Regions from separate parts of the Streptomyces sp. NPDC005141 genome, predicted to be linked through region 1. Evidence: riboswitches for the same ligand, from Rfam matches in the RefSeq annotation. Region 1 holds a riboswitch; the other holds the start of a gene.

Region 1 (7,517 bases):
CGTACGGGGAGCCGAGTGCCCGGGCCGCGGCGCCCGCGTCGAGGACATGGTCGCCGAGCCGTACGCCGACGCGCCGCTCGGGGTCGCCGTCCGGGCCGGTCGGGGAGAACACGCCGTACGGCAGGTTGTGCGGGCCGAAGGGATCGCCCTCGGGGACATCGAAGGGGGGCATCTGTTGGTGCCTCGCTTTCGGATTCGTACTCGCCATGTGATCCATGCGTTCCACGCGTTTCATGTGGTCGGGGCACACGTTACGGGGGAGTGACCATGCTGTGGCAGTGCCTAAAGAGTTTGCAATGTCCGAATTGACCTTGTCGGACGTGGCAATTCCGGCTTAGCGTCCTTTGGGGGACACGGACGGGGTGGGTCCGGTCCGTAGGGGGACATGTGGGGGGACCCGTGGCCAGGAGTTCCAGGAGTGTGCCTGCCGACGTCGACCGGGAAGTTCCGGGCCTCATCGTGAAGTTCGGCGACTACCCGCTGCACCACGGCGGCGTGGGCGCCATACGGAGTCTGGGCCGACTCGGCATTCCGATGTACGCGATAACCGAGGACCGCTACACACCGGCCGCGAGTTCGCGTTATCTGCGCCGTGCCTTCGTGTGGCCGACCACCGGGACGGAGGAACCCGAGCGGCTCGTCGAGGGACTGCTGCGCATCGGCCGGCGCATCGGCCGGCCCACGGTCCTCGTCCCGACGGACGAAGAGGCCGCCGTACTGATCGCCGAGCACCAGGAGGAACTGGCCGGCCCCTTCCTCTTCCCGCGCGTGGACGCCAAACTCCCCCGCCGGCTGGCCAGCAAGCAGGGGCTGCACGAACTGTGTGTGGAGCACGGCATACCCAGCCCCGCGACGGCCTTTCCGCAGTCGTACGAGGAGATCGAGGCGTTCGCCGAGAAAGCCGGCTTCCCGCTCGTCGCCAAGAACCGCGAGGCGTTCGTGCGCCGCAGCCGGCCCGCCGTGAACGGCACGACGAGGATCGCGACCCGCGAGGGGCTGCTCGCCCTCGCCAGGGACTGGGGTCCGCAGCCCGGTGTGATCCTCCAGGAGTACCTGCCGAGGGAGGAGGCGGAGGACTGGATCGTGCACGCGTACTTCGACGCGGACTCGACACCGCTCGCGATGTTCACCGGGGTGAAGGTCCGCTCCTGGCCGCCGCACGCGGGCATGACGGCGAACGCGTACGTCGTCGACAATCCGGAACTCGCCGACCTCGCCGCGCGTTTCATCAAACAGATCGGCTTCAGCGGAATCATCGACCTCGACCTGCGATTCGACCGCCGCGACGGTCAGTACAAGCTCCTCGACTTCAACCCACGCATGGGCGCGCAGTTCCGGCTCTTCGAGAACGAGTCGGGGATCGACGTCGTCCGTGCCATGCACGCGGACCTGACCGGATGCGCCGTTCCGGAGGGGGAACAGCGGGCCGGTCACCGGTACATCGTGGAGAACATCGATCTGCCGGCCCTGCTCGCCTACCGGCGCAGCGGCTATACGACACCGCACGCGCCGACCCGCGCGAGCGGCACGGAGCTGGCATGGCTCGCGGGTGACGACCTGCGGCCGTTCTTCATGATGCTGGCGCGCCTCGTGCGGCCGGGCGCGAAGCATCTCTATCAGCTGTGGCGGACCAACCGCCGCGGCAGCACCAACAGTTCCACCGCGAAGTAGGCGTAGTACGTCCTGGGGAGGGACTTCGTGATTCATCCGGTAGCAGTCATCGGTGCGGGGCCGTTCGGCCTGTCCACCGCCGCCCATCTGCGGGCGCGTGGAGTCCCGGTGCGTGTCTTCGGCGAGCCCATGGTGAGCTGGCGCGATCACATGCCCGAGGGAATGCTTCTCAAGTCGACTCCGGTCGCCTCCAACATCGACGCCCCGCAGCGCGGACACACACTCGCCGACTACTGCGACGCGGCGGGGATACGTCGCCTGGTCACCGACGAGGACATCATCCCGGTCGAGACGTTCATCGCGTACGGGGAGTGGTTCCAGCAGAAGCTCGTGCCCGAGCTGGAGCGTGTGCGGGTCGTGTCGATCGACCGGAAGGGCGGCCGGGAGGGGGCCGGCCGGTCCGACGGGTTCGAACTCAAGCTGGATTCGGGAGAGTCGTTCACCGCGCGGGCGGTCGTGGTGGCCACCGGACTGTCCGGGCTCGCTCATCTGCCTCCCGAGCTCGCGGGTGCGGCGCCCGACGGACCCACGCCGACCGGCCCGGTCTCGCACAGCTCGCAGCAGCACGACCTGAGCCGCTTCTCCGGCAAGGAGCTGATAATCGTCGGCGCGGGGCAGTCCGCTCTGGAGACGGCGGCGCTCGCGGCGGAGGCCGGCGCGCAGGTGCGGGTGGTGTCCCGGGGCAAGGGTGCCGTCGACTTCGGAGCGCCGCCGTGGAACCAGCCCAAGTTGCGCCCCGAGTCGCCGTTCGGGCGCGCCTGGTCCCTGTGGGCGCTCAGCTACTACCCGCAGCCCTACCGCTATCTGCCCGCCCAGGCCCGGCACTACCTGGTCCGCCGTGTGCTCGGTCCCCTCGGCGCCTGGTGGCTCCGGGACCGTTTCGAGGGCAAGGTCGCGGTCCATGAGGTCCGGCGGATCGTCCGTGCCGCCGTCACCGACGGCGCACCCGTCCTCACCGTGCAGCCCCACGGCGGCCGGGTGGACGAGCTGTCCGCCGATCACGTCATCGCCGCGACCGGCTACCGCGTCGACATCGCCGCGATGGGCTTCCTCGGGCACGAGCTCCGCGCGGAGCTGGCGGTGAGCCGCGGTACACCGAAGCTCGGTGCCGGCTATCGGTCCTCCGCGCCCGGGCTGTACTTCACAGGGCTGCCGGCGGCGGCCTCGTACGGACCGGTGATGCGGTTCGTGTGCGGGACGGAGTTCGCCTCACCGCGGTTGACCAGGCATCTGGTGGCCGCACACGGGTGAGGGATGGCAGCCGAGGGCGCGGTGGTCGGTGGTGATGACAGCCGACGGTGATGATCACCGGCGGTGCGGGTGGTCGGCGGTGCGGGCGGCCGCCGACCGGGGCCGAGGGGCTGCGTCCGGCCGCCGAGCCGGCCGCCTCAGTCGTCAGTGCTCCTCCGTCAGTGCTCTTCGATCAGTGCTCTTCCGTCAGCGCTCCTCCGGGAGGGTCCAGGCGGCCGAGTCGCGGGGTGGGGCGGGGCGAACGGCCCACGCGTGGAGGTCGCCGTCGGATTCGGGGGAGCCCGAGGGCAGCATGCCCCTGGAGTCGGGTTCGAAGTAGAGGCCGTACGCCCAGAACTCGGGGAGTTCGTGCCCCAGCAGGTCCTCTCCCATGGGCTTGAGCTCCGCCGCCGCGTAGCGTTCGTTGATCCTGGCGACGGACTCCGCGTGGGGGATGCCGAAGCGGGTCACGAGTACGTTGGTCATGGCACGGAAGTAGTCGAGCCACTCCGCGTCGAGAAGGATCAGGAATTCCTCCGTTCTCGGCGCGCTCTCGTAGATGGCGCCCTGTTGCCAGGCCATGAAGTCCGCAATCTGCTCGGGTGGGTTGGCGGCCCGGGTGGCCTCGATCTCCCACCCCGGGCAGTCCATGTCGAAGACGACGACGGGGAGGGCGCGGCCGAAGATCTCCACCAAGTGGCCCGTGGCGTGGAGGTGGCGGGCGAGGTCGATGACGGCGTCGTAGAAGTGGAGCCGGAGAAGGTCGGACCTGGCGTCCAGTTCGTCCTCCTCTTCCTCCGGAAGATCCATGGTGAGGAGGTCGTGGTCACCGTCGAACCAGATCCCCATTTCTTTGACCTCGTCCACGTAGAGAGGACTTCCGGCAGGGTCTTCGGGGATGTTGCCCAGCATCTCGAAGCCGTCCAGCAGCCACAGGGCGTAGTTCCAGCGGGCCTCGCCCGGGTCCTCCGGGTAGGTCTCCCGCTCGTACTGGGTCTCGGTGTTGTAGCCGATGGCCACGTACGGGTGGCGGTCGTCGCCGTCGATCCGCCAGATCCGGAAGGACAGGGTGTAGATCTCGGACCGGAGGGATTCGGGGAAGCGCCGGATCACGGCTTCGGCAGCGCTGCGGAGGTGTTGCCGGAAGGGGGTCACCGCGCCGGAAGGGCGAGGAACCCGCGCTGAGGGCTCAAGGGACATTGCTCTCCCCGGACTTGTCGATGGTGGTCGGCGATTCCTGGAATGGTGTGCGCGTCGTCGGGTCGGCCTGCTGCCGTGCGCCGGTGGGGTGTTGGGGTGTTGTGATGGGTCATGTGCGGGAAAGTCGGTGTGGGCGGAAGTGGACCTTGCATGATCCGAAGCGGTCGCAACGCGCTAACCACCGTACGGTGAACGGCGTTGCTGACGGGATACCGGACGTCGTCCGGTTCACGCCGGGCCGATGAGTCGTTCGATCCGTATTCTTCGGATCATGGCCGCTCCGACTGCATATTCACTCATCGCCACTGACCTGGACGGAACGCTGCTGCGCGGCGACGACACCCTCTCCGACCGGTCGCGGGCCGCGTTGGCGAAGGTGGCCCAGGCGGGTGCCCAGCACCTCGTGGTGACGGGCCGCCCCGCGCCGCGCGTGCGACCGCTCCTCGACGAACTCGGGGGTGAGGGGCTGGCGGTGTGCGGACAGGGGGCCCAGTTGTACGACGCCGGGGCGGACCGGATGCTGTGGTCGGTGACCCTGGACAGGGAACTGGCGGAGACGGCGCTCGGCAAGATCGAGGCGGAGGTCGGGCTGCTGTACGCGGCGGTGGACCAGGACGGCGTGGACGGTCTGACGCTCATCGAGCCGGGATATGTGATGCCGCATCCGACCCTGCCGGCGGTGCGGGTGCGGCGACGGGACGACCTCTGGTCGGAGCCGATCAGCAAGGTGCTGCTCCGTCACCCGTCCTTGTCCGACGACGAGTTGGCGTCCGCGGCGCGGGGCGTGGTCGGTTCGCTGGCGACGGTCACCATGTCCGGGCCGGGCACCGTCGAACTCCAGCCATGCGGGGTGACCAAGGCGACGGGCCTCGCTCTCGCGGCGGCGCACCTCGGCCTCACTCCGGGCGCGACGCTCGCTTTCGGCGACATGCCCAATGACATCCCGATGTTCGACTGGGCCGCCCGTGGTGTGGCGATGGCCAACGCCCATCCGGAACTCAAGGCGGTGGCCGACGAGGTCACCCTGTCGAACGAGGACGACGGAATCGCGGTCGTCCTGGAACGCCTCTTCGGCTTCTAGGGACCGGTTGCCTGTTGCAGGGAGCCGTCTGCTTCAGGATCCACCTGCTTCAGGGGGTCTGCCTGTTCCAGGGATCGGTCAGGCGAGGAACTCGACAGGCAACGCGCCCGCCGGCGGACCGAGAAGGTGCCGCCGGCGGGTGATGGTGAGGGTGTGATCAGTAGGCGCCGTTGACGTTGTCGATGGAGCCGTAGGTCTTGGCCGCGTAGTTGCAGGCCGCGGTGATGTTCGCGACCGGGTCGTAGGGGTCCATCGACGTGCCGGGGACGTGGAAGGCCCGGAACGTGGGGTCGATGACCTGGAGCAGACCTTTGGAGGGGGTGCCCGCGACGGCGTTGGAGTCCCAGTTGTTGATGGCCAGCGGGTTGCCGGAGGACTCGCGCATCACGTTGCGGTAGATGCCGTCATAGCTGCCCGGGATGCCCTTCTCCGCCATGATGTCCAGGGATTCCTTGATCCAGCCGTCGAGGTTGTTCGTGTACGTCTTGGCGGACGCCTGGGTGGCGGTGGTCGCGGAGGACTTGGCGACGGCCGGGGTCGCCTTCGCCGTCTTGACCGCCGTCGACTTCAGCGTCTTCGTGCCCACGGTGAGCTTCAGGCCCGGGCGGATCAGGGCGGGGTTGTCGCCGATGACCGCGCGGTTCGCCTTGTACAGCTTCTTCCAGCCGCCGCTCTCGGGGTGCTTCTGCGCCACCTTGGACAGGGTGTCGCCCGCGACCACCTTGTAGGTGATGAGCTGGACGTTGGGGACCACGGCGGTCTTGGCGGCCTTCGTGAGCTGGGGGGCCTGAGCCGGGGTCGCCGCGTGGGCGCCGGTCGCGCTCACGAGCGGCAGGGCGAGGGCGATGCCGCCCGTTCCGGCGGCGATCATGCCCCGGGTGATGACGTTGGTCTTCGTGCGGCGGTGCTTGCCTCGTGCGGGCATGACGAATGTCCTCTCCGACGCCTGCGAGGTGAGCTGTCGGGTTCGGGCGGGAGATGCCCGGCCGCGTTATGGGCGCGGCTTCACCCCTAGCCGGTCCGGTGTCCGGATCGGCGGCTTACCTGTGGGTCCCCCGCTCCTGCCGTGCGTGGGTGGGTAGCCGGGCGGCGGCAGGATTCGGCGATCCGCCCGGGATCGACGAGAACGTATGCGAGAGCACATGTCCGGAACAAGGCCGGATTTGGTCGTGAAGATCGATTTCGCCTGTTTGGGGCGAGGGGGAAACGTCCGATTAGAGCGGAATTGAATCCTCAACTTGCCTTTAGCAAATGGGTTGGCGGGGTGATGGGGTGGGGTGACGCCCGGGCTCTCGCGTGACTCAATTCACGAGACCAAGGGTCATCAAGGCGGCATGCCGGGCAACTCGGGCATTGTGCTTCCGGCGATCAAGGGCGCCGCGTTCCCGGAGGGCGGCAAGAGAACCCCCAGGCAGAGGGATTCGGGCCGTGAGGATCGCGAGGGAAGTGCCCCGTGCCGGGCCGAGGTGCGGGCCCGGCGCAGGCCGGGCCGCGACGGCCGTGGGTCGGACCAGGCCGGGCGTGGGCCGAGCCGGGGCGAGCGCGGGGTGAAGTGCGGCCCGTGGCGCGGGTGTTCGGCGCATGCGCCGGATGCCGGCGTCGGGACGCCGGGCGGACCGGGCCGGGACGGGCGGCGCGTCCGGGGCTGGGACGGGCAGCGCTTCCGGGGCCGGGACGAGCAGCGCTTCCGGGGCCGGGACGAACGGCGCGTCCGGCTCGGGACGCGCGGCGCGTCAGTGGTCCTCAGGGGTGAACTCCCGCTCCCGCGAGCCCTGTCGGCCGACGGTACGGGCGTGGGCTCCCGCCCCCGTGCGGCCCGAGGTCAGCCGGTTGTGCGCGGGATTCTCTTCTCCCAGGTCCGGTGGAAGACGACCTCGTCACCGTCCTTGCAGACGACCTCGTCGGACGTGATGAAATCCTGCGCGTCGCAGCTGATGGTGGAGGCCGTCTCGACGCGGGCGTCCCACGGCAGGTCCGGGCGGTGCAGACGGATCGACCAGGTCGAGCGGGCGTGGGCGGACAGCGGGTCGGACGCGTCGATCGTGTACGTCTCCCGGGCGTCCTCCGTGCATTCGAGGCCGTCGGGATACGCGCGGGTGCCGCCGAGGCACGGGTCCACCTCCAGGCGCCAGGTGTCCGCGGCCACGTCACGCAGGACCAGGCGTTCCGGACGGGGTTCGTCCAGTGTCTCGGAGACGGCCACGCCGAGGGGCTCCGCCTCCTCCGGTTCCCCGAAGGTGATGGAGAGGTCCGACTCCCTTGTCCGTACGGGGAGTTCGAGGGAGCTGCCGATGGGGTCGAGGGTGAAGCCCGCCTCCGAGCCCGGCTGGGGCCA
Region 2 (7,517 bases), on a different contig from region 1:
GCCGCGCTGCGGGCGGCGGCACGGGCGTACCGGGACGCGATCCGCGTGGCGGAGGGCGTCGTGGGGACGGACCAGGACCAGCACGAGGACCAGCACGAGGACCGGGACGGGGACCGGGACGAGGAAAGGTGAGGGGTGAGGACGGGGAGGGCGAAGGGGAGGACTGACGGCGGTCGGAGCTACGCCCCCGTGGCGCGGTCCGCCGGGTTGTGCCAGTTCGGCACGGGGCGGTCGAGCAGCCACTCCGCCGCGCCCAGCGGACGGGGACGGCTCTCCCCGGTCGGCGGCAGCAGGTCGTGGAAGACGCGGTCGGCCGGTGCGCCGAGGGCGGGAAGGGCCTCGCCGACCTCCTCGACGAGATCGGGCGGACCGGCGATGTAGACGTCGTGCCGGGTCCAGCCGGCCCGGTTGCCCAGCGCGGTGAGCAGCCGTTCCGTCGCCTGCGCCTTGGGGCGGCCGGGCGCGGGCGTGATGAAGGTGACGGCGAGCTTGGGGAGCCGGACCCGCAGGCGTTCGACGGCGGGCCGGTCGTAGAGGTACGCGATGTCGCGGGCGACGAGGAACAGACGGGCCTCGTGCGATGGGTCGAGCTGTTCCAGCAGGGCCTTCACCGGGGCCCAGCCCGTCCCGGCCGCGATCAGGGTCACGGGCCGGTCGGCCGGGGTCCGCAGGGTGAGGCCGCCGCCGGGTGCGCCCAGCCGCAGCACGTCGCCCACGCGGGTCTGCCGGACGAGCGCGGTGGAGAGCACCCCGTCCTCGACACGGCTGATGTGCAGGTCGACGGTGCGGTCGGCGCGGGGTGCGTTGGCGAGGGAGTAGGGGCGCCAGACGCACGGCAGTTGGGGCATGTTGACGCTGACGTACTGACCGGGGGAGTAGGTGAGCCGTTGCCGAGGCCGCAGGGTGAGGACGACGAGATCGTCGCCGTGCCGGGTGCGGGAGACGACCTCCGCGTCCCACCAGCGGGGCTCGCCGTTGTGCTGGGCCTCCCAGGCGCCCTGCAGCATGAGGTGGGTGATCGTCCCGTACGCCTCGGCCCAGGCCTTCTCGGCCTCGGTGCTCCAGGCGGAGCCCGCCACGAACGCGAACGCGGCGATCAGGCTCGCCCCCACGGCCGCGTAGTGGTCCGGCTGCGCCAGATACTTCCGGTGGTCCCGCCCGAGATCCCTCAGGTACCGGGGCAGTTCCGGATCCTCCAGGCCGTCCATGACGAACGTGAGTGCCGCGAAGAGCCGGTCCCGCTGCCGTTCCATGTCCTGCGGGAGGTCCGCCGGGAACAGCCCGCGGAGCTCCGGGTTGTGGCGGAACAGGTGCGAGTAGAAGTACTTGACCGCGAACTCGGCCCGTCGTTCCACGACCGCGAAGCTGGATCTGAGTATTTCGGGGTCCACTGCGTGAATGTAGGGAGGTGCCGAGCGGCCGAGTCAAACAGCCGGCCATGTCTGGACAGCCTTGGGTGAAAGGGACAGGGGTGCTCTCCGCCGCCGCCGGGCGTCCCCGGTGCCGCCCCGATCGCCGGCCGGCCCGGGCGTCCCCGCCTCCTGCGGATACCGTCGAGGAGTGACCGAGCACGAATCCCCCGCCAGCGCCGCCCCCGAACTCTTCACCTGGGAGTTCGCCACCGATCCCTACCCGGCCTACGCGTGGCTCAGGGAGCACGCGCCCGTGCACCGCACCCGGCTGCCCAGCGGAGTGGAGGCCTGGCTCGTCACGCGGTACGCCGACGCCAAGCAGGCGCTCGCCGACCAGCGGCTGTCCAAGAATCCCGCGCATCACGACGAACCCGCGCACGCGAAGGGCAAGACCGGGATTCCCGGGGAGCGCAAGGCCGAGCTGATGACGCATCTGCTGAACATCGATCCGCCGGACCACACCCGGCTGCGGCGGCTCGTCAGCAAGGCGTTCACCCCCCGGCGGGTCGCCGAGTTCGGCGCGCGGGTGCAGGAGTTGACGGATCAGCTCATCGATCAGTTCGCGGCCCGGGGCTCGGCCGACCTCATTCACGAGTTCGCCTTCCCGCTTCCCATCTACGCCATCTGCGACATGCTGGGCGTCCCGCGCGAGGACCAGGACGACTTCCGGGACTGGGCGGGGATGATGATCCGGCACGGCGGCGGGCCGCGGGGCGGGGTCGCCCGGTCCGTCAAGAAGATGCGCGGCTATCTCGCCGAGCTCATCCACCGCAAGCGCGAGGCGCTGTCCGATGTGCCGGACCCCGGCGAGGACCTCATCTCCGGACTCATCCGCGCCTCCGACCACGGCGAGCACCTCACCGAGAACGAGGCCGCCGCCATGGCCTTCATCCTGCTCTTCGCCGGTTTCGAGACCACGGTCAATCTCATCGGGAACGGGATGCACGCCCTCCTCACCCACCCCGAGCAACGGGCCCGTCTCCAGGCCTCCCTCGCGGCCGGGGAGAGCGGACTGCTCGAGACGGGTGTCGAGGAACTCCTGCGCTACGACGGGCCCGTCGAGCTGGCCACCTGGCGGTTCGCGACGGAGGAGGTGCGGATCGGCGGGCAGGACATCGCGGCCGGCGATCCCGTGCTCGTGGTCCTCGCCGCCGCGGACCGCGACCCCGAGCGGTTCGAGCAGCCGGACACGCTCGATCTCGCACGGCGTGACAATCAGCACGTGGGCTACGGCCACGGCATCCACTACTGCCTGGGCGCGCCGCTGGCCCGTCTGGAGGGGCAGACCGCGCTCGGCACACTCCTCACGCGCCTCCCCGACCTCCAACTTGCGGGAGATCCGGCCGATTTGCGCTGGCGGGGAGGACTCATTATGCGTGGGTTGCGCATGCTTCCGGTGGAGTTCACCCCGGTCAAATAGTTCTTGATCGGTTCATCGGCGACCCTTCGCCACCCCTGTCGAAGGGGTTCTTCCGAATACCGGAAAGAGAGCCCTTCCGGCTACCGGAACATGACGATCCATCAAATCTGTGATCTTCACGTGATCTGTACTGCATCGACTTGTGACAAGCGTTCGAGTCCGGCTACGTTCACCCATCAACGCGGCACCTGCGCTTCTTACTTCGCAGGGCGCCCGTAGTCCCCTGCTGTCACGCGAAAGGCTTCCGCATGCTCTCCGGGAACGGCCGTCACCGTCGCCCCCGTCAGGCCCCGGCCCTCATTGTCGCCGCAGGGGTGACCGGATCGGCGATCGCCATCCCGTTGCTCGGCGCGACGAGTGCGAGCGCGGCCGACGGAACCACCTGGGACCGGGTGGCACAGTGCGAGAGCGGCGGCGCGTGGAGCGCCGACAACGGCAACGGGTACTACGGCGGGCTCCAGGTGACCCAGGACGACTGGGAAGCGCACGGCGGTCTCGAGTACGCCCCGAGAGCCGACCAGGCCAGCCGTTCGCAGCAGATAGCCGTGGCCGAGAAGGTGCTCGACGACCAGGGGCTCGCGGCCTGGCCGACCTGCGGACCGCTCTCCGGGCTCAGCGCGGACTCGGGCGAGGTCCATGTCGACACGGGCCTGGCCGGAGACTCGTCGGCCGGCGGGAGCGACTCGAGTGGCTCCGTTTCGTCCGGATTGTCGACTTCGCCAAACTCGTCTCCTTCCTCCACCTCGTCCGGTTCGTCCGAGAAGGGCGACTCCTCCGACGTGACCGACGACACCGCGAAGTCCGGCGCTTCGAAGGGTTCCGGTAGCTCGGACAAGGCGACCGCCAAGGGTGGCGAGTCGGACAAGTCGGGGCAGAACGGCACCTCTTCGGATGCCTCCGACGACGCGAGCGCCAGTGCCGGACGGCACCGCGGCGGCAGCGCCGACGAGGACGCGGTGGACGACGCGGCCGGCGACCGTACCGACAGCGCCGCCGGGCGGCACGCCTCGCGCGGCTCGAGCGCCTCGCGCGACACCGCGGACGACGCGTACGTCGTGCGCACCGGGGACAACCTCTGGAGCATCGCCGACGCCCTTGACCTCGAGGGCGGATGGGCCGATCTGTACGTCGTGAACGAGGACACGGTCGGCGCCGATCCCGACCTCATCGTTCCCGGTCAGAGCCTGTCTGTTACTACCGAAACGGTCGAAAAGTAGCGGGAGTTCACGTCACGGTTCGCTGTGGAATGTCCGGTTTGGCGCGAGTGAGAGATGGGTCTCAGAAGCCCTGATCGTCTTTGAAAATCCGCCGATCGACTGCTTACGGTCGTGACCGCTCGCCACAGCGGGCCCCGACGGTCACAACGCCGAATCCTGCCAGCGGCCGTACGGGAACAGTCGTCGCGTCATGCGCCGTAGGCAGGAGCGGGGGACCCAAGGTAAGCGCCGCGTCCGGGAGTTGAGAGACACCCGGAACGGCTTGGGGTTAAGTCGCGTGTCGGACGTCCCGGAGACGGGGCCGAAGACACGCGGCCGGGCAACTCAACCGGCCCGAACCCGACAGCTCACCTCGCAGGCGTCGGTGAGGGGATCACTCCATGCTGTTTTCCAGCAAGGGCAAGCACCGCCGTCCGAACAAGGCCACCCGCGTCGCCACGCTCGCCGGTGTCACCGGTGTCGCCATCGCCGCTCCGCTGATGGCGGCCGGCAACGCCTCCGCCGCCACCGCCTCCGAGTGGGACGCCGTCGCCCAGTGCGAGTCCGGCGGCAACTGGTCGATCAACACCGGCAACGGCTACTACGGCGGCCTGCAGTTCTCGTCCTCCACCTGGGCCGCGTACGGCGGCACCGCCTACGCCTCCACCGCCGACCAGGCGTCGAAGTCGCAGCAGATCACCATCGGCGAGAAGGTCCTCGCCGCGCAGGGCAAGGGCGCCTGGCCGACCTGCGGCACCGGACTGTCGAGCGCCGCGTACAGCGGTGGCACCTCGACCCCGTCGACCCCCTCCGGTTCCTCCTCGTCGAGCGCCTCGCAGGGCACCACCACCCGTACGACGGAGCAGCCCGCCTCCCGTTCCTCGGAGCGTCCGGCCGCCCAGAAGACCGTCACCACCCCGACCGGCAAGAAGGTCAAGAAGGGTGACGGCGAGTACAAGGTCGTCAAGGGTGACACCCTCAGCTCGATCGCCGAGAAGAAGCACGTCAGGGGTGGCTGGCAGAAGCTGTTCAAGCTGAACAAGGACATCGTCGCCGACGCCGACTTCATCTACCCGGGCCAGCAGCTGCACCTCGGCTGAGCGTGGCCGCGTACCGGCCCGACGTGGTCGCCCTCGGCGGACGGCGACCGCATCCCGGCCGCGCGCAGCCTCACCCGCGCTGAATGACAGCTCCCCTCACAGGCCGGGCCTCCATGTGGAAGGCCCGGTGAGGGTCCCCGTCCCCACGGGCTCCCCGCTCCGGTGCTTGTTCCCCCGCATGCACCGGAGCGGGGTTTTTCATTTCTTTTTTTGTTCCGTTCAGGAACAATATGTACCCTCAGTTCTGCCCAAAGGGTGGTCGATCGGCTGGCCGATCCCCCCGGGCCGGTTAGGCTCATCCCGCAGGGCTGGCAAGTCCTGCGTACCCGCGTCACATCCCAGAAGGAGATGCTCGTGCCGTCCATCGACGTCGTCGTAGCCCGGGAAATCCTGGACTCCCGAGGCAACCCCACGGTCGAGGTCGAGGTCGGCCTCGACGACGGCAGCACGGGTCGTGCCGCCGTTCCGTCCGGCGCTTCCACCGGCGCCTTCGAAGCCATCGAGCTCCGCGACGGTGACCCGAACCGCTACCAGGGCAAGGGTGTCGAGAAGGCCGTCCTCGCCGTCATCGAGCAGATCGGCCCGGAGCTCGTCGGCTACGACGCCACCGAGCAGCGCCTGATCGACCAGGCGATGTTCGACCTGGACGCCACCGACAACAAGGGCTCGCTCGGCGCCAACGCCATCCTCGGCGTCTCGCTCGCCGTCGCGCACGCCGCTTCCGAGGCGTCCGACCTGCCGCTCTTCCGCTACCTGGGCGGCCCGAACGCGCACCTGCTGCCCGTTCCGATGATGAACATCCTGAACGGCGGCTCGCACGCCGACTCGAACGTGGACATCCAGGAGTTCATGATCGCCCCGATCGGCGCGGAGTCCTTCTCCGAGGCCCTGCGCTGGGGCACCGAGGTCTACCACACCCTCAAGTCCGTCCTGAAGTCCAAGGGCCTGTCCACCGGCCTCGGCGACGAGGGCGGCTTCGCCCCGAACCTGGACTCCAACCGCGCCGCGCTCGACCTCATCCTCGAGGCCATCAAGCAGGCCGGTTACGTCCCCGGCGAGCAGATCGGGCTCGCCCTCGACGTCGCCGCGTCCGAGTTCTACAAGGACGGCAAGTACGAGTTCGAGGGCAAGTCCCGCTCGGCCGCCGAGATGACCGAGTACTACGAGGAGCTCGTGGCGGCGTACCCGCTCGTCTCCATCGAGGACCCGCTCTTCGAGGACGACTGGGCCGGCTGGAAGGTCCTCACCGACAAGCTCGGTGACAAGGTCCAGATCGTCGGCGACGACCTCTTCGTCACCAACCCGGAGCGTCTGGCCCGCGGCATCGAGGAAGGCGCCGCCAACGCGCTGCTCGTCAAGGTCAACCAGATCGGTTCGCTGACCGAGACCCTGGACGCCGTCGAGATGGCCCAGCGCAGCGGCTTCAAGTGCATGATGTCCCACCGCTCCGGCGAGACCGAGGACGTCACCATCGCCGACCTGGCCGTCGCCACCAACTGCGGCCAGATCAAGACCGGCGCCCCGGCCCGCTCCGAGCGCGTCGCCAAGTACAACCAGCTGCTGCGCATCGAGGAGATCCTCGACGACGCCGCGGTGTACGCCGGTCGCTCGGCGTTCCCCCGCTTCAAGGACTGAGCCCTCAAGGCTCAGGAAGCGTCGTCCGTACGTCCCCGTACTCGGTCCCGTACCGTGTGCGGGGACGTACGCACGTGACGGGCCCGCACCGACGGGCCAGTACTGGGGAGGCGGGACTCATGGCCGTGAAGGACCGGGACCGGTTCTCCACCTCGACCAGGCTGAAGCTGCTCGGCGAGCAGACGGCGGCCCGTGTCTACCGCTCCCAGACCAAACGGCAAGCCCGCCGCTCCCGGCTGACCGGCCGGGCCGCGCTGCTGGCCCTGGTCCTGTGCTCCCTGATCGTCGCCCTCGCGTACCCGATGCGGCAGTACGTCTCCCAGCGCGCCGAGGTCGCCGACCTGGAGCGGCAGCGGGAGCAGGCCCGGCAGCGGGTCGAGCAGCTGCGCGACCTCAAGGCGCGCTGGCAGGACGACGCGTACGCCGAGCAGCAGATCCGGCAGCGGCTGCACTACGTGATGCCCGGTGAGACCGGCTACGTCGTGATCGACCCGGACGCGGCGAAGCAGGCCCGCGCCGACAAGGGCACCACCGACCGCCCCTGGTACACCAATGTCTGGGACGGCGTGGACAAGTCCGACGCCGCCGACCAGTGACGACCCATGAACTGACCAGAAAGACACGTGACTCACGGCATGGAAACGCCACCGCCCACCACCCCGCGCACCGAGCCCACCGACGCCGACGTCGAGGCCTTCAAGCAGCAGCTCGGCCGGCCGCCGCGCGGGCTGCGCGCGATCGTGCACCGCTGCCC

Evidence for each region. Region 1 has a riboswitch for cyclic di-AMP ahead of ACWD68_RS33220 (transglycosylase SLT domain-containing protein). Riboswitches for the same ligand answer to the same signal wherever they lie in the genome.
Region 2: it holds a riboswitch for cyclic di-AMP, as region 1 does, so the genes downstream of both, ACWD68_RS32240 (transglycosylase family protein) here and ACWD68_RS33220 (transglycosylase SLT domain-containing protein) in region 1, are expected to answer to the same signal.

What each region holds. Positions count from the first base shown of each region.
Region 1 covers NZ_JBSFYW010000059.1:9,381-16,897, reverse strand. The annotation lists gene fahA (fumarylacetoacetase) at 1-172, opposite strand, end outside; gene ACWD68_RS33240 (carboxylate--amine ligase) at 421-1,671, shown strand; gene ACWD68_RS33235 (FAD-dependent oxidoreductase) at 1,699-2,922, shown strand; gene ACWD68_RS33230 (hypothetical protein) at 3,109-4,014, opposite strand; gene ACWD68_RS33225 (HAD family hydrolase) at 4,373-5,182, shown strand; gene ACWD68_RS33220 (transglycosylase SLT domain-containing protein) at 5,340-6,107, opposite strand; cyclic di-AMP (ydaO/yuaA leader) riboswitch at 6,111-6,297, opposite strand; gene ACWD68_RS33215 (CocE/NonD family hydrolase) at 7,005-7,517, opposite strand, start outside.
Region 2 covers NZ_JBSFYW010000055.1:17,380-24,896, forward strand. The annotation lists gene ACWD68_RS32220 (nucleoside triphosphate pyrophosphohydrolase) at 1-132, shown strand, start outside; gene ACWD68_RS32225 (globin domain-containing protein) at 180-1,391, opposite strand; gene ACWD68_RS32230 (cytochrome P450 family protein) at 1,561-2,832, shown strand; gene ACWD68_RS32235 (LysM peptidoglycan-binding domain-containing protein) at 3,147-4,049, shown strand; cyclic di-AMP (ydaO/yuaA leader) riboswitch at 4,233-4,425, shown strand; gene ACWD68_RS32240 (transglycosylase family protein) at 4,430-5,128, shown strand; gene eno (phosphopyruvate hydratase) at 5,477-6,763, shown strand; gene ACWD68_RS32250 (FtsB family cell division protein) at 6,883-7,359, shown strand; gene ACWD68_RS32255 (DUF501 domain-containing protein) at 7,399-7,517, shown strand, end outside.